3 regions of the Brachymonas sp. KE5 genome follow, and region 2 is predicted to be linked to each of the others. Evidence: riboswitches for the same ligand, from Rfam matches in the RefSeq annotation. Region 2 holds a riboswitch; each other region holds the start of a gene.

Region 1 (5,728 bases), 650 kb from region 2:
ACCATGTGCAGGCGGGCGCGGATCAGGCTGAGCAGGGTGTAGTTGCGCTTGATCTGCTTGGCCTCGTAGCGTGTCATCAGGCCGTGGCGCGTCAGCGCATCCCAGGTGGTGCCGTAGCCGGCTGCCTTGGCCACCCACAGCACGATGTGCAGATCACGCAGGCCGCCGGGAGATTCCTTGCAGTTGGGCTCCAGCGCATACGGCGTGTTGTCGAACTTGGCGTGGCGCTGACGCATTTCCAGCGTCTTGGCCAGGTAGAAGGCATAGGGCTGCATGGCGCTGTCGTAGGCCGCGCTCAGCTGGCGGTACAGGGCCTGCGGGCCGAAAATCAGCCGGCGCTCCAGCAACGAGGTCTGCACCGTGATGTCGCCTGCGGATTCGCTCAGGCATTCGGACAGGGTGCGTACGGCCGAGCCGATTTGCAGGCCCACATCCCAGCAGCTGCCGATGAAGGCGCTGACGCGTGCCTGGACCGGGTCGTGCGCCGGGGAAGGGGAGGCTGCATCCGGCAGCAGCACCAGCACGTCGATGTCGGAATGCGGAAACAGCTCGCCGCGGCCATAGCCGCCCACCGCGACCAGCGCTGCCTTGTCGCGATCCAGCCCATGCAGGCGCCACAGGGCCAGCAAGACGTTGTCGGTCAACTGGGTCAGCTTCTTGAGCGTGCCCAGCACGCCGCGCATGCGGCGGTAGCCGATGTCCGGATCGCGGAAATGCGCGAGCAGGTCCGCCTTGTCCCGCGCATAGCCGTCTCGCAGCGCCTGCAGCGCCTCCGGGGCAACGGCGTCCTGGCTCGGTGCGTGCATGGTCAGGACGGGTTCAGGTGCGGATGGCGCTGACGAAGTCCGGCAGCGCCGGCATGCCTTCCGACACGGTCAGCACTTCGTAGCCGGTTTCGGTCACGACGATGGTGTGTTCGTACTGGGCCGACAGCGAACGGTCCTTCGTCACGATGGACCAGCCGTCGTTCGATTCCTTGATCTCGCGGCGGCCGGCGTTGACCATCGGTTCAATCGTGAAAATCATGCCGGGCTGCAGCTCTTCCAGCGTGCCGGGCTTGCCGTAGTGCAGTACCTGCGGTTCGGTATGGAATTCCTGTCCGATGCCGTGGCCGCAGAATTCGCGCACCACGCTGTAGCCGTGGCTTTCGACGTATTTCTGGATGGCGCTGCCGATATCGCCCAGGCGCGCGCCCGGCTTGACTTCGACAATGCCTTTCCACATCGACTCATGGGTGACGCGGCACAGACGGCGCACGAACGGGGGCGCAGCATCTTCGCCGCCCACGATGAACATGCGGCTGCTGTCGCCATGCCAGCCGTTGGTGATGGGGGTCACGTCAATGTTGACGATATCGCCTTTTTTCAGCGGCTTGTCGTTGGGGATGCCGTGGCACACCTGCTGGTTGACCGAAGTGCAGATGGACTTGGGGTAGGGCGTGTGGCCCGGGGGCGCGTAGTTGAGCGGCGCAGAAACGGAACCACGGCTGGAGGTGTACTCCTCGCACAGGCGGTCGATCTCGTTGGTGGTGACGCCGGGGACGATGTGCGGGCCGATATAGTCGAGCAGCTCGGCCGCGAAACGGCAGGCCACCCGCATGTGATCGATTTCTTCGGGTGTATGAATCTTGATGGTCATGGGGCGCAATTATCCTGCAATGCGGCATCCCGCGTGGGCAAAGGGGCGTTGCGTACAGGCACTTGAACGGCAAAGTTTTGCCCATTTCGTGGGCAGCGACAGGGTTTGTAATTACAATCGGTCACGCATCGGCGTGTGGCCGGTGCACTAGACCACAGGTGCCTGCAGGCGCCGGCTGCGGCCGGAATGCGCAGGTTAAACGGGAACCGGGTGCGCGTTGCATGGCAACGTCAGGCCCGGACTGCCCCCGCAACGGTAAGCGAGTGTGGGTGTATCAGGCTGCGCCAATCGATGGCGCGGCAGCCACTGCAGGTGCGGTGCGGCGTTGTGCAAGGCAACGCGCGCGCCGCCTGTGGGAAGGCGATGCACCAGAACTTGCGAGTCCGGATACCGGCCTGTTGTTGTGGATGCTGTCGGATCAGGGTTGCGACAGCTTGAACCTGGCCGTCTGCGGGGAGCAGACAGAACATCGCTTGTTTCTTCCGGCATCGTCGTGACAACGCAAGCAGGCTTTGCATGGCCTGTGCGATGTCGTGCAATGCCTGCAGCGAAACTGTCTGCGTGCAGCGTGGCCATCAGGAAAATCGAGAGTGGCTTTGAAAATGAAAATGGAATCCATCCGCCTGGCAGGCTTGCTTTTCTGCCTGACGCCGGTTGCTGCTGCCGTGGCGCAGACGGCAGGGCCTGTTGAGGTTGTGGCTGCATCGCAAGACACTGGCGCCAATGCAGACACCTATCGCGTCGTCGTAACGGGCGCACGATCGGAAATGCGCCTGAAGGATACGCCACAGCGTATCGAGGTGGTTACCCGCAAGGAAATCGAGCAGACACCCCACCACGATCTGGCTGACCTGCTGGACAAGACCGCCAACGTCGATATCAAACAGTATCCGGGCATGAATGCTGCCGTTTCCGTGCGCGGTTATACGCCCAGTTCTCCGATGGTGGGTGAGTCGTGGCAGACGCTGTTTCTGCAGGACGGCATCCCTGCCATCAAGGACAACATTGGCCTGATTCCCAGCCAGGGGGCCGCTCGGGTCGAGGTGCTGCGCGGACCGTCTTCTGCTTTGTATGGCGCACAAGCCATGTCTGGCGTTATCAATGTGATTCCGGTTCGCCGTACTGGCGATCTGCAGGGCGGGGTTGGCGTTTCTGTCGGCAACTTCAAGCATCGTTCGGTGCAAGCGGATATTGGCGGTGCACTGACTCCGTGGCTGAACCTGGACTATTTCGGATCATGGCAGAAGCAGGGTGACTACAAGTCCGGCGATGGCACGCGCTGGAACAACAGCGCTGCCACTCAGTACAGTCACGGACTCCGGCTCGGTTTTGAACTTGCTCCGGGCTGGACACTTGACGCTCGTGCAGATGTGGCGCGCGGCGATGATGTTGGGAACCCTGGTGCCTGGTCGGAGTATGACGGCAAGCCTACTGTCAAGGATGTGAAGCGCGATTTGTACAGTGCCAAGCTCAAGGGGGTGATGGGGCAACATGCGTTGAGCGCGGCTGTCTATTCCGGCAAGGAAACCAACACTACTTACAAGGCGCCGCCAAGCGGCCAGCGTCCGCTGGATTTCGATGCAAAAATCACCTGGCAGGGCGCACAACTCAAGGATGAATGGACCTGGGCGGATGGCTACAAGCTGGTGTATGGTGTGGATTACGACCAGACCAAGGCCGGATCGGTCAGCTACCTGTTCGGTCCCGCAACGGTTTACAACCCCGACAGCAAGCTGCAGACGACTGCCATCTACGCGCAACAGCATATGGCATTCAATAACGATCAGACCAACGTGTACGTGGGTGGACGTTATGACCGCTTCAAGCTGTCCACCTTGCCGACGGCCCTGCTGCCCAACAATACGCCGCAAAGCCGGACATTCAACCAGTTCAGCCCGAGCGCGGGTATCAAGCACTACTTTACGCCGATGGTGGCCGTGCACGCCTCGGCCGGCAAGGGCTTCATGGCGCCCAGCGCATGGAAGCTGGCAGGGGACTACTCCACGTTCTCGAACTACCGTGGCAACCCCAACCTGAAGCCCGAGAGCAGCCGCAGCGCGGATATCGGCGTCACGCTGGAACAGCCTGACTGGAACGTTGACCTGACCTTTTATGACACCCGCGTCAAGGACAAGATCGTCAGCTACAAATATCAGGAAGCAGGCAAAGGCTACACCAGTTGGATCAACGCAGATCAGGCCCGCATGCGCGGACTCGAACTCACGGCAGGCTGGGACATCAATCCCAATCTCAAACTCGGATTGGGTTATACCCATAGCCTCCGCGCCGAATCAGAGAGCAAGGGTGTATGGAAAGATCTTGAGTACGTACCCAAACACAGTGCACGCTTGACACTGGACGGCAACTGGGACAAGTTGCACACGCGAGTGGGCGCCCGTTATACCGGCAAGGCCACCAAGAGCGCCTTCTTTGCCGACTGGAGCAGTACCACCAAGCAGTACCCGGGCTACACCCTGTGGGACGCCAGCGTGGCCTACCGCTTCCTGCCGAATCACACCCTGAGCTTCAGTGTCGACAACCTGTTCGACAAGAATTACGAGTCGGTTCCCGGCTATGCCATGCCCGGCCGCGAGTTCAAGCTGGGTTACCGCTGGGACTTCAAGTAAGCTGCCGGCATGACTGTGTGGCACACGCCCGAATCCGCTGAATGTTCGCCCGTTCCGCCGCCTCGGCGGGGGCGGTGGGGCGTTACGGTGGCGGCTGGCGTGTGTCTGCTGGCAACGCTAGGGGGCTGCCAACCGGCCGACAAACCCGCTCCGCTTGGGGCGAGCAAGGCGGCCATTACCGCCAAGCCCCAGCGCATCGTCTCCCTCAACCTCTGCGCCGACCAGTTGCTGCTGCAGCTGGTCGAGCCGCAGCGTATCGCGGCACTGAGCAAGCTGGCGCATGATCCCGAGCTGTCCATGCTGGAGACGAAGGCGCGCACCTTGCCGATTGTCCGTGGCGATACGGAAGAAGTGCTGCTGCTCAAGCCCGATCTGGTGCTGGTAGGTGCCTACACCACGCGTTACACCAGCCAGATGCTGCGCGATCTCGGCATCCGCGTGGTGGAGGTGCCGCTGGCGCACAAGCTGGACGAAGTGGTCACGCAGACTGAGCTTGTCGCCGCTGCCGTCGGCGAGCCAGAGCGCGGGCAGAAGCTCGTGCAGACCATCCGCGAACAGGAGCAGGCGCTGCGCACCACCGTGCAGGGCGATCCAAAGCCCTGGCCGATCGCCGCCGAGCGCAGCTGGCAGGGCTACAGCACCGGCAAGGGCACCATGATGGATGAGCTGCTGCAACTGGCCGGCTATCGCAATGCCGGCGTGCTGGCAGGCCTCAATGGCTACGGCTATTTGCCGCTGGAGCGCCTGGTCGAAGCCCAGCCCGACCTGATGATGACCCCCGATTACGCGCGCAAGCTCCCCAGTGTGGAACCGCGTGAGCAACTGCATCCCGCGCTGGCCGGTACCAGCCTGAGCGAGACCATCCTGCCGACGCGCATGACCATCTGCGGCGGCTACTGGAGTCTGCAGGTGGCGCGCATGCTGGCGCAGCGCAAGAGCGCTTCATAATGCGGGCCATGCAAGAAACCGGAATTCGCTCCAGCCTGTGGTGGCTGCCCGCGGGGCTGCTGCTGGCGGCGTTGGCGCTCGCCTCGCTGGCCGTGGGCTATGCCGACATGAAACCGCTGCGCCTGCTGCAGGGCGCGCTGGCGGGTGAATGGGTGCCGTCGCGCATCCTGTGGGACTTGCGCGTGCCCCGCACCGTGCTGTGCGTGGCGGTGGGGGCGTCCCTGGGCATGTCCGGTGCGGCCTTGCAGGGCCTGCTGCGCAATCCCCTGGCAGAACCCGGGCTGCTGGGCGTGACAGGCGGCGCGGCGCTGGGCGCCGTGGTGGCGCTGTATACCGGTCTGGCCCAGGCGATGGTGCTGGCCTTGCCACTCGCAGGCATGGCCGGCACGGCGCTGGCCGTTGCGCTGGTGTTTGCGTTGGCGCGCCGCAACGATGACACCACCACGCTGATTCTGGCCGGTGTGGCAATTTCGGCGCTCAGCAGCGCCCTGATCGCGCTGGTGATGAACTGGTCG
Region 2 (5,728 bases):
GCACGGCCACTCGCGTCATCTGCACGGCGCGCGGCACATGGCTGGCCTGCGCCGCCTGTCCCGCCGCATGCAGGGTGTATACGCCCGGCTTGCGCAAGCGCACATCCAGGACCATCGCCATGGCGGCCATGGGCCAGCCACTGTTGGGTGAGGGCGTCCGCCCTGCCTCCTGCTGCAGGCGCTGCAGTGAACAGCGCGTCGGCCGCATGCCGGACAGCAGCAGCGCCAGTCCGGTGATGCGTGCGGGCAGCCAGGCCAGCACGTCATCGACACGCGCCGCCCATTTGCCCGCCCATTCCCAGACCTGGCCGCGGTAGTCGCCGCGGTAGCCCCACATGGAATCGGCCGTATCGGCATAACGGAACAGCGCCGCACCGGGCAGACCCAGCAACGCAAACCAGAACAGCGGCGCAATCACGGAATCATTCAGGTTCTCGGCGAGGCTCTCGATGGCGCTCTCGCGCACCTGCTCTTCGCCCAGCTGCGTCACATCACGGCTGACGATGCGCGCCAGTTGCTGCTGCCCTTCCTGCAGGGAACGCCCCAGCGCCACCTCCACCGCCGCCACCTCGTCGGTCAGCATGCGCCAGGCCAGCAACGGCTTCAGCGCAATGCCCAGCAGCAGGGCGGCCCAGCCCCACGGCAACTGCAACAATAGCCATTGCAGCGCTCCTGCCACTACCAGCACAAGCAACGCCCCGCCCCACCAGGCCAGTGCTCCGCGCCAGAAGCTCGGCCAGTCAGCCTCGTGCGGGCGCACCCGCGCCTGCAGCCAGCGCCCGGCACGGCCCAGGTAGTTGCCCATCCAGACAACCGGGTGCCAGCGCGGTGGCGGCTCCCCGATCCACTGGTCGATCATCAGGGCAAGCAGCACGGCTGCAAATCCGATCCAGAGTCCGTGTGGTCCTGTCATGGCAACACTCCTGCCGGGTCGGTAGCATGCACGGCACCCGCAAGGGTGCCGCCGCGGATCAGTGTCCCGACTTTCCCGCCGTCATGCCCAGACGCTCGATCAGCTTCAGGTCGGCTTCCACATCGGGGTTGCCGGTGGTGAGCAGCTTTTCACCGTAGAAAATGGAGTTGGCACCAGCCATGAAGCACAGCGCCTGCATGGTATCGGCCATGGCACTGCGGCCAGCCGACAGGCGCACGCGCGCCTTGGGCATGGTGATGCGGGCCACGGCGATCATGCGCACGAACTCCAGCGGATCGATGTCTTCGGTTTCGGCCAGCGGCGTGCCCTCGACCTTCACCAGATTGTTGATCGGCACGCTGTCCGGATAATGCGGATGCAGATTGGCCAGCTGGCCGATCAGCTCGGCACGCTGGCGACGGCTTTCGCCCATGCCGATGATGCCGCCGCTGCAGACATTCACGCCCACGTTGCGCACGTTCTCCAGCGTGTCCAGACGGTCCTGGTAATCGCGCGTGCTGATGATGTTGCCGTAGTTCTCGGGCGCGGTGTCCAGGTTGTGGTTGTAGTAATCCAGACCGGCTTCCTTGAGCTGCTCGGCATGGTCCTTGGTCAGCATGCCCAGCGTGCAGCAGGCTTGCAGGCCCACGTCCTTCACCGTCTTGATCAGCGTGACCACGTTCTCGATGTCGCGGTCCTTGGGCGCGCGCCAGGCCGCACCCATGCAGAAACGCGTGGCACCCGCGGCCTTGGCCAGCTCGGCGGCCTCGCGCACCTTGTCGGCTTCCATCAGCTTGGTGGCATCGACGCCGGTGTCATAGTGCACCGACTGCGGGCAGTAGCCGCAATCCTCCGGGCAGCCGCCGGTCTTGATCGAAAGCAGCGTCGCAAATTCCACTTCGGCCGGATTGAAGTGCTCGCGGTGCACCTGCTGTGCCTTGAACATCAGCTCGGGGAACGGCAGCGCAAACAGCGCCTCGATATCCTCCACCGCCCAGCGGTTGGTGCTCTGCGGCACCGGCTGGTTGTTGCGCGGGGCGCAGAAATGCACGGTCTGCTCGCCGCCGGTATGGCAGGTGGCGGGGGAATGGGTGACAGGAGTGTCCATCTTCGGGCTTTCTCTACATCAATCGGAAGAATCGCAGCACGCATTGTCCGCTACCGGGCTTTGCCCAGGCTGACAAAGCCCCTGCAGGAACGGGGCACTGTGGCCCCAGCTATTGTCAAAAACCACATCCGCCAGCGGCATGCGGCTGGCCCAGCGCTGCTGCTGCAGCATGGGCGCATCATAAAACTCGGGCACCGGGCCGATGCACAGCAGCGCCAGCGGGCTGGCCCCTTCGGGCAGCTGCAGCAAGGCACCCAGCTCGTCGGGATCGAAAATCGACACCCAGCCCACGCCCAGCCCCTCCGCACGCGCCGCCAGCCACAGGTTCTGCAGCGCGCAGCCGACCGAAGCGATATCCATATAGGGCATGGTGCGCCGGCCGAACACATGGCGCTCGCGCCCGTCCGCCAGGCATACCGCGATCAGCTCGGCCGCCTCGCGGATCCCTTCGACCTTGAGCTTGAGAAAATCCTCCTCGCGCTCGCCCAGCGCACGGGCCGTGGCCACGCGTTCGCGCTCCACGCAGCCATGGATGCGCTCGCGCAGCCCCGCATCGCTGATGCGCAGAAAGCGCCAGGGCTGCATGAAACCCACGCTCGGCCCTGCATGCGCCGCCAGCAGCAGGCGCTCCAGCACCTCCGGCACCACCTGGGCACCCGGCGTGAAATGGCGCATGTCGCGCCGCTGCGCCATCACGCGGTAGATCGCGTCCCGGTCTGCCGCCGGATAGGCATGCTGGGAGGAGCCCCCCGCTTCGGCATCCGGCCGGCCGTCAGCATCGCCGCCTAGACACAGGGCAATGGAATCGTTCACGGTGTGCGCTCAGTCCTCGATGCCGCGCTGCGCCGGAATGCCCGCATCGAAGGCATGCTTGACCGGGCGCATCTCGGTCACGGTATCGGCGATGTCGACGATCTCCTGCGGGCAGCGGCGGCCGGTCAGGCACACATGCACATCGCGCGGACGGTTCTTCAGCGTCTCCACCACATCTTCCAGCGGCAGCCAGCCGTACACCAGCGGATAGGTGATCTCGTCGCACACCACCAGGAAATACTCGCCGCTCAGGATGGCGGCCTTGGCCTTCTCCCAGCCGTCGCGCGCCAGCTGCGCGGACTTTTCCAGATCCTGGCTCTTCCAGCTGAAGCCGTCGCCCAGCCCCTCGACTGGCACGCCGATCTGCTCGAACATGCGGTGCTCGCCAAAGCGCGCACTCGGCACCTTCATGAACTGGTAGATCTTCACCTTCTTGCCGCGGCCGGTGGCACGCAGCGCCAGGCCGAACGCGGCCGTGCTCTTGCCCTTGCCATCGCCGGTATTGACGATCAGGATGCCGCGACGCTCGCCATCGGACTTTTCGTACGGTTTCTCCTTGGGCGGTTCCTCGATTTTCATGGGCATCCTTTCAGTCGGAAGATTTCAATGTCAGCGGCAGACCTGCCGCCATCAGGGTCACGTGGCTGCACACGGCTGCCACGCGCTGGTTGAGTTCGCCAAGCGCGTCCACAAAGGCACGCGTCTCGCGGCCGAGCGGAATCACGCCCAGGCCGATTTCATTGCTCACGATATACAACGGACCGGGCCAGGCCCGGATGGCCTCCAGCAGATCGGCAACCGCGGCTTCCAGCCGCGCAGCATCGGCGACCGGCTGCACATCCTCCTGCTCCAGCGGCATCAACTGCTGCGTCAGCCAGAGCGTGAGGCAGTCCAGCACCAGTGCCACCTCCGGCGCGCCATGCTGGCGCAACAGGCCGGGCACGTCCAGTGCGCCGCCCCACTCCGCAGCCTGCAGGGTCTGCATGCGCGGCACGCGCCGGGCGCGATCCTGCTGGTGGCGCGCGATGCGCTGCTGCATTTCCTCGTCCCAGGGCAGTGCCGTTGCCAGATACAGGGCACGGCGCCCCGCATCCTGCTCCAGCCAGCGCGCCACCAACTGCTCGGCGCGCACCGTCTTGCCGGATTTCTGGCCGCCCAGGATCAGTTCGTGATGCCTCATGCCGCCCTCCACGGCTGCGCACGGCGCACGCCAGGGCGCAACCCGTTCAGGAGAGAAAGACCAAGAGAGAAAATGTCCGCCAGCACCGGCACCAATGCCACCATGAGAAAAGCCCGGAAAACCGCTGGCGCCCCGCCGCTGCATTCCGTTCCGGCGCCGGCCCGCAGGCAGGCGCCCCAAATCAAGCTTGCTGGCCGGTATCCGGGCTGACGGCATGGCAGCGCTGCCTTCCCGGCACCTGGCCAGTGGCGTGCGAGAACACTGCGGCAGCCGCTTCACAACCCGGGCTGCGCCGTATCACCGTTGCGGGGGCAGCGCAGGCCTGTGCCCTGCCAGCCATCCCGGCAGGACTCCTGCTTCCCGTTTACCCGGCGGCCACAACGACCTGCCAGGCACCAGCAATCCGGATATTGTAGGACGATTCGCCCCGTCCCTGAGGAAAGCCCCCATGGCGTCCCGGCGCCATCATCTACAATGTGCAACAAAGGGCCAGGCCTGCAGCTGCAGGCCACGCCAGCTATCTTGTTGCCTGTCGTTCCCGTGCCATGACCACTCCCCTCACCCCGCTCTCGCTCGACCAGGTCGCAGACCGCATGGAGCACATGCTGCTGCGCTACCAGGAGCTGCAGAAAACCGCCGCCCTGCTCCAGGGCCAGCTGCAGGAAGTTACCCAGGAGCGGGATTCGCTCAAGTCGCGCCTGTCGGCCGCCCGCGCGCGCGTCGACGCCCTGCTCGCCCGCCTGCCGGCCGAGCCGGTGGCAGCGCCGGCCGCCCCGGCGCCCGCCATGGCCAGCGTCTGGGGCCAGCAGCCCCCTGCCGCACAGCCTTCTTCTGCCAAGGATGATCCGCAATGAAGCAAATCGAAGTTCCGATCATGGGCCAGGCCTATGTGCTGGCCTGCCCGGAAGGTTCCGAAGACCGCATGAACGAGGCAGTGCAGCGCGTCGACACCGCCATGTGCAAGATCCGTGATGCCGGCAAGATCCGCGCACGCGACCGCATCGCCGTGCTCGCCGCCCTCAACATGGCCTTCGACCTGATCGAGAAGGAGCAGCAGATTGCGGCCATGCCCGCCCTCGCCGCCGAAGGCGAGGTACAGCCGGCCGAGTTGGTGCACCCCCGCATGCAGGCCCTGCTGCAGCGCATGGACGAGGCGCTGGCCGAGGACGGCCGCCTGATCTGACAGTCGTACACAACGCGCGGGCTTTTACATCTGCAAATTTCCCACGCGGGCCGATTTCATCCTAAAATGAAGGCGTCTGCAGCGAGCTTGGCTTTATATTTCCTTGAACCAATGCTCTCTGAGCCCGGGCTTGGTAGATCGCTCGGCCAGCGTGATCATCTCGCGTTAGATGAACCCAAGGCCTTGCTGCCCTCGCCCACCTGAACCCCTCCGTTCAGGATGACGGTCTGGCTCTGCTGCAGACACCTCTCAGCCGTCTGGCGCCCCTCGCGACAGACCCCAAGCCGCCCCCCGGGCGGCTTTTCGCGTTCGGAGCTCCGAACGCCTCAGCAGATTTCCCGCCATGATCCTCGAACCCATCACCATTGTCGAACTGGCCGCGCTCGGCCTCACCGGCGGCTTCATGGCCGGCCTGCTGGGCGTGGGGGGCGGCATGGTGCTGGTGCCCTTCATCACCTGGATCCTGGCCAGCCGCGGCGTCGACAACGAACTGGCCGTGAAGATGGCGATTGCCACTTCCATGGCCACCAT
Region 3 (5,728 bases), 1.3 Mb from region 2:
CCGACAATGGCGCCATCCAGCAACCCCAGCCGATGCGCCTTGCGCATGGCCTGTACGGCACGCGTGGTGTCTTCCTGCTGCGCCTGCGCGATCACGTCGGCATCGCTGATGAACTGGTGCGTCATCACGCCGAAGTGCGACAGCCGTGGCTTGGAGAGCCCGACGCAGATCATTTCCACGTCCGCCACCATGGCGATGCCGCCGCGCGCCTTGGCATCGAGCAGCGCCTGCAGCCCGGCCTCGACCGCATCGGGATGGAAGTCCGTCAGGCCGTTGAATTCGAAATCGGCGTTGGCATGGATCATGCGGCGCACGATGGGCCACTGGCCTTCGGTATAGACGTGCGGGCCGGCTTCGCTGTCGATGATGGCAAAGCTGTCATGCTCGATGACCTGGCCGGCGCGCGTGAGCTGCTCGGTAACAGTGTTGATGGTGCTCATGGCAAACCCGTGAAGTGCGAATCAGTGGTGGGACACATGCGTGCAGTGGCGCACGGCGTCGTTGCCGTCGTCGCCATGGTCGTGTGCATGCGCATGGTGGTGCCCGTCGTGCGAATGGTCATGTCCGTGTTCGCCATGCGCATGATCATGGTGATCATGGCTGTGCGGCACATACCCCGCCACGTCATAGCGCACCGTCGCATGCGGCGCGCCGCGCAGCCACTTGTCCACCCGCTCGTCCAGCAGCGCAAACACCTCCGGCTCGAAGCCGAAATACTGGCTGTGCGCAAAGCGCAGCTGCGGATACTGCTTGCGCAGATGCTCCACCTGGCGGTCGATGCGGTGCATCAGCGTGCCGGTGAACAGGTAGTAGGGCAGGATCACGATCTGCGTCATGCCCAGCAGCATGTGCCGTTGCACCACGCGTTCCAGGCGCGGGTAGGTGATGCCGGTAAAGGCCACATCCACCAGCTCGTGATCGGTTTCCTCCCACAGCCAGCGTGCCATCTTGGCGACCTCGCCATTGGCCTTGCGGTCGCTGGAGCCGCGTCCCAGCAGGATCACGCCGGTGCCTTGCGGATCGGGCATGTCCAGCCGGTGCATGGCATGGCGCAGCTTGCGGCGCAGCACCGTCAGCACCGGCTCGCAGGCGCCCAGATGCGGTGCATAGTCGAACTGCACTTGCGGAAAGCGCTGGCGCGCCTGCTCCAGGGCATAGGGAATGTCGCCTTTCACATGGCCGGCGGCGTTCAGGATCAGCGGCAATACGAGCACTTTGCCATCATGCTGCTGCGCATGGGCGGCGGCACGGTCGAGGCCTTCGTCCAGCAGCACATCGGCAAACTCGATAAAGCACACCTCGATGTGCCACTCGGGCCGGTCCTGGCGCCAGCGGCGTGCGAATTGTTCGATTTCTGCGTTGCCGCCCGGCTCGCGCGAGCCATGGCCAACCAGCAGCAGGGTAGGAGTCGTCATGTCGGGGTTCCGGAGGAAGAGGGGGAAACGTCATCCGCAGGCGCACTGGCGCGGCGGAAACGGTGGGTAAAGCCGGCGTCATACAGGCGCGACTTGGTCAACTCGGGCCACTGGCGGGCACCCAGTGTGGGGCTGGCGATGATCATGCTCTGGCTCACCACGCCGGCCTCGCGGCAGATCGCCTTGATGGTGGACAGCGTGCCGCGCAGGATGCGCTCCTCGCCCGGCCAGCTCGCCTTGTGCACCACCAGCATGGGCGCGTCCTCCGGCCAGCCGGCGGCGCGCAGTTCGCTCTCGACCTTGTGCAGCAGGGTGATGGAGAGGTAGATGCACAGCGTGCAGCGATGCTGGGCCAGTTCGCGCAGGCTTTCGCCTTCGGGCATGGGCGTGCGGCCTTCCACGCGCGTGAGGATCACGGTTTGCGTCACCTCGGGCAGTGTCAGGCTCTCCACCGCCGCAGCGGCCGAGGCCATGGCCGAGGTCACGCCCGGCACCACCGCGATCGGTATGCCGGCCGCATCCAGCGGCTGCGCCATCTCGATCAGCGTGCCGTAGAGCGAAGGATCGCCCGTCTGCAGGCGCACCACCACGGCGTGCTGCTGCGCCTGCGCGATCAGCCAGGCGCAGATCTGCTCCAGCGTCATGTCCTTGCTGTCGGCGATCACACAGCCGGCAGGCGCCCAGCGCGTGGCGGCCTCGCTCACCAGCGAGCCGGCAAACAGGATGGCACCGGCCTGCGCGATCAGGTCGCGCCCTTTGACGGTCAGCAACTCCGGATCGCCGGGGCCGGCGCCGACAAACCAGACCTTGCCTGGCAGGGAAGAGAATTGCATGGGAAAAACCAGAAACAGAAACGGCAAAAGCCCGGCCCGCACACTGCAGGCCGGGCCGGCGGACGGCAGTGATCAGGCAGCAGCCGTCACGCGCTCATCCAGGCACAGCTGGGCCCAGTTGCTGTCCTTGAAGCCGCGCGCAGCGCGCACGATGGCCAGCGTCACCAGCGGCTCGACCAGCACCAGCGCCAGGTAGCTGGCGGCAAAGGTGGCCCAGTTGGCCAGCGGCGTGGGTTCGGTGCCCATGGACAGCCAGAAGCCCACCATCAGCGTCACGCCGGCGTAGAAGGCAAAGTCCAGCTTCACGATGTTGGCCACGGTGAACTTGCCGGCCAGGCGCTTGCCCAGGCCGTAGTGCACGGCAGCCAGCGGCACCATCAGCGACAGGCTGTTCACGGCCAGATGCGCCAGATCCTGCGGATCGAACAGCAGACCCTGCAGCAGCAGGCCAAAGGCAAAGCCGAACAGCGTGGGCACGAAGCCCAGCAGCAGGTAGATCGGCATGGCGCCGACGAAGTGCAGTTCCGATGCGCCAACCGGCATGTGGAACACCTGCATGAAGATGGAGAAGAACAGCGCCGCCAGCGCGGTGCGCAGCAGCAGGGCCGGGCGCTTGACCAGCGCGGGCGCGCAGGCAGCCAGCATGCCGACGGCTGCGACGTTGGCAAAGGCGATCTTGGCGGAGGAGAGAATGCCGGGTTCGATGTGCATGATTGCTTCCTTTTAGTAACACCCTAGAAGACCAGCCGGGGCTGGCATACAGTCTGCCGCGCTGGCAGGTGGGTATTGAAGGAAGCGCGATGCCGGGAAGAAAAAGGGGGAAGTCCGGCTGTGCACTGCCCGCATCGCCCTCCGCAACGCTGACAAACGTGTCACAGCAGGCCGGTCTCCGGGCTTGCCAGTTCCTGCACAGGGCAGGGGGCCTGCAGCACCTTCCCGGCCGGAAGCGACCAGTGGCATCGAGCTGCAAGCTTGACTGACATACCGTTGCGGGGGCAGCGCTGGACTTGGCCTCGGCCTTACCAGCTTCCCGTTTCATCCGGACGGACATGACTCCATCCGGACACCTGCATGTATGCATAATTATAGGCGGCCTCCTGCTGAAAATGGCTGCGCACCTATAATCTCGGGCAGCACATTTCGTTCCCCATACAGCCTTTTGCGGCCGTTCGGCCGTCCCCAGCATGAGCACCCCTTCCCCCATGACCGTTGCGGACATCCGCAAGACCTTTCTCGACTTCTACGCCAGCAAGGGCCACACCATCGTCGAATCCAGCCCGCTGGTGCCGGGCAACGACCCGACGCTGATGTTCACCAACTCGGGCATGGTGCAGTTCAAGGACGTGTTCCTGGGCACCGACAAGCGTCCCTACAACCGCGCCACCAGCGTGCAGGCCTGCCTGCGTGCTGGCGGCAAGCACAACGACCTGGAAAACGTCGGCTACACCGCACGCCACCACACCTTCTTCGAGATGCTGGGCAACTGGTCCTTCGGCGACTACTTCAAGCGCGAAAGCATTGAATGGGGCTGGGAACTTCTCACCCAGATCTACGGCCTGCCGCCCGAGCGCCTCACCGCCACCGTCTACGCCGAAGATGACGAAGCCTACGACATCTGGAAGGACGTGATCGGCCTGCCGCCCGAGCGCATCATCCGCATCGGCGACAACAAGGGCGCGCGCTACAAGAGCGACAACTTCTGGATGATGGCCGACACCGGCCCCTGCGGCCCCTGCTCCGAGATCTTCTACGACCATGGACCCGAAATCCCCGGTGGCCCGCCCGGCTCGCCCGAAGAGGATGGCGACCGCTTCATCGAGATCTGGAACCACGTGTTCATGCAGTTCGAGATGCACGAGGATGGCAGCGTCACGCGCCTGCCCGCGCCCTGCGTGGATACCGGCATGGGCCTGGAGCGTCTGGCCGCCGTGCTGCAGCACGTGCACAGCAACTACGAGATCGACCTGTTCGACACCCTGATCAAGGCCGCCGCGCGCGAAACCGGCTGTACCGACCTGGACAACCCCTCGCTCAAGGTGATCGCCGACCACATCCGCGCCACCGCCTTCCTGGTCAGCGACGGCGTGCTGCCTGGCAGTGAAGGCCGCAGCTACGTGCAGCGCCGCATCATCCGCCGCGCCATCCGCCACGGCTACAAGCTGGGCCAGCAAAAGCCCTTCTTCCACAAGCTGGTGCCCGATCTGGTGGCGCTGATGGGCGATGCCTACCCGCGCCTGAAGGCGCAGCAGGCGCAGGTCATGGCTGCGCTCAAGGGCGAGGAAGAGCGTTTCTTCGAGACCCTGGCCAAGGGCATGGAAATCCTGGACGACGCCTTGATTGCCGGCCGCCGCGAACTGCCCGGCCATGTCGCCTTCAAGCTGCACGACACCTACGGCTTCCCGCTCGACCTGACGCAGGACGTCTGCCGCGAGCGCGGCGTGACGGTGGACGAGGCCGGCTTCGAGGAAGCCATGCAGGAACAGAAAGCCACCGCCCGCGCGGCCGGCAAGTTCAAGATGGACAAGCTGCTCGACTACAGCGGCGAGGGCAATGCCTTCACCGGCTACGAGCAACTGGGCGGCGAGGCCAAGGTCGTGGCCCTGTATGTCAATGGCGAACCCGCGCAGCAACTCGATGCCGGCCAGCAAGGCGTGGTCGTGCTCGACACCACGCCGTTCTACGCCGAAAGCGGCGGTCAGGTCGGCGACCAGGGCGTGCTGGTGGCCAACGGCGTGCAGTTCGACGTGGCCGACACGCTCAAGATCAAGGCCGACGTGTTCGGCCACCACGGTACCCTGTCGCGCGGCACGCTCAAGGTGGGCGATACCGTCACGGCCGAAGTGGATTGCGAACTGCGCGCCGCAACCGTGCGCAACCACAGCGCCACACACCTGATGCACAAGGCGCTGCGCGAGGTGCTGGGCGAGCATGTGCAGCAGAAGGGCTCGCTGGTCAACGCCGAGCGCACCCGTTTCGACTTTGCCCACACCGCGCCGCTCACTCCCGAGCAGATCGCCGCAGTCGAAGCCAAGGTCAACGCCGAGATCCTCTGCAACAGCGACACCCAGGCCCGTCTGATGGGCATGGAAGAAGCCAAGCAGACCGGCGCCATGATGCTGTTCGGCGAGAAGTATGGCGATGTTGTGCGCGTGCTCAGCATCGGTTCCTCCACCGAACTGTGCGGCGGCACCCATGTGGGCCGCACCGGCGATATCGGCCTGTTCAAGATCGTGGCAGAAGGTGGCGTCGCTTCGGGCGTGCGTCGCGTGGAAGCGGTGACCGGCGCCAACGCGCTCAGCTACCTGCAAAGTCTGGAAAGCACCGTCGACAAGGTGGCCGGCGCGCTGCGCTCCGCCCCCGGCGAAGTGCTGGAACGCATCGGCCAGATGCAGGATCAGGTCAAGGCGCTGGAAAAGGAAATCGCCGCGCTCAAGGGCAAGCTGGCATCCAGCCAGGGCGACGAACTGATGAACCAGGCGG

The links. Region 2 has a riboswitch for cobalamin ahead of ACX36O_RS03055 (bifunctional adenosylcobinamide kinase/adenosylcobinamide-phosphate guanylyltransferase). Riboswitches for the same ligand answer to the same signal wherever they lie in the genome.
Region 1: linked by a shared signal. The riboswitch ahead of ACX36O_RS06210 (TonB-dependent receptor plug domain-containing protein) and the one ahead of ACX36O_RS03055 (bifunctional adenosylcobinamide kinase/adenosylcobinamide-phosphate guanylyltransferase) in region 2 are both predicted to bind cobalamin.
Region 3: linked by a shared signal. The riboswitch ahead of ACX36O_RS10205 (energy-coupling factor ABC transporter permease) and the one ahead of ACX36O_RS03055 (bifunctional adenosylcobinamide kinase/adenosylcobinamide-phosphate guanylyltransferase) in region 2 are both predicted to bind cobalamin.

What each region holds. Positions count from the first base shown of each region.
Region 1 is NZ_CM173463.1:1,302,988-1,308,715, forward strand. It holds gene glnD ([protein-PII] uridylyltransferase) at 1-806, opposite strand, end outside; gene map (type I methionyl aminopeptidase) at 820-1,638, opposite strand; cobalamin riboswitch at 1,778-2,051, shown strand; gene ACX36O_RS06210 (TonB-dependent receptor plug domain-containing protein) at 2,247-4,265, shown strand; gene ACX36O_RS06215 (ABC transporter substrate-binding protein) at 4,365-5,213, shown strand; gene ACX36O_RS06220 (FecCD family ABC transporter permease) at 5,222-5,728, shown strand, end outside.
Region 2 is NZ_CM173463.1:651,841-657,568, reverse strand. It holds gene cbiB (adenosylcobinamide-phosphate synthase CbiB) at 1-913, opposite strand, end outside; gene bioB (biotin synthase BioB) at 972-2,021, opposite strand; gene bluB (5,6-dimethylbenzimidazole synthase) at 2,040-2,714, opposite strand; gene cobO (cob(I)yrinic acid a,c-diamide adenosyltransferase) at 2,844-3,413, opposite strand; gene ACX36O_RS03055 (bifunctional adenosylcobinamide kinase/adenosylcobinamide-phosphate guanylyltransferase) at 3,424-4,014, opposite strand; cobalamin riboswitch at 4,190-4,429, opposite strand; gene ACX36O_RS03050 (DUF904 domain-containing protein) at 4,560-4,868, shown strand; gene ACX36O_RS03045 (cell division protein ZapA) at 4,865-5,197, shown strand; gene ACX36O_RS03040 (sulfite exporter TauE/SafE family protein) at 5,541-5,728, shown strand, end outside.
Region 3 is NZ_CM173463.1:2,152,871-2,158,598, reverse strand. It holds gene ACX36O_RS10220 (precorrin-8X methylmutase) at 1-440, opposite strand, end outside; gene ACX36O_RS10215 (sirohydrochlorin chelatase) at 462-1,415, opposite strand; gene cobM (precorrin-4 C(11)-methyltransferase) at 1,412-2,248, opposite strand; gene ACX36O_RS10205 (energy-coupling factor ABC transporter permease) at 2,321-2,959, opposite strand; cobalamin riboswitch at 3,112-3,334, opposite strand; gene alaS (alanine--tRNA ligase) at 3,433-5,728, shown strand, end outside.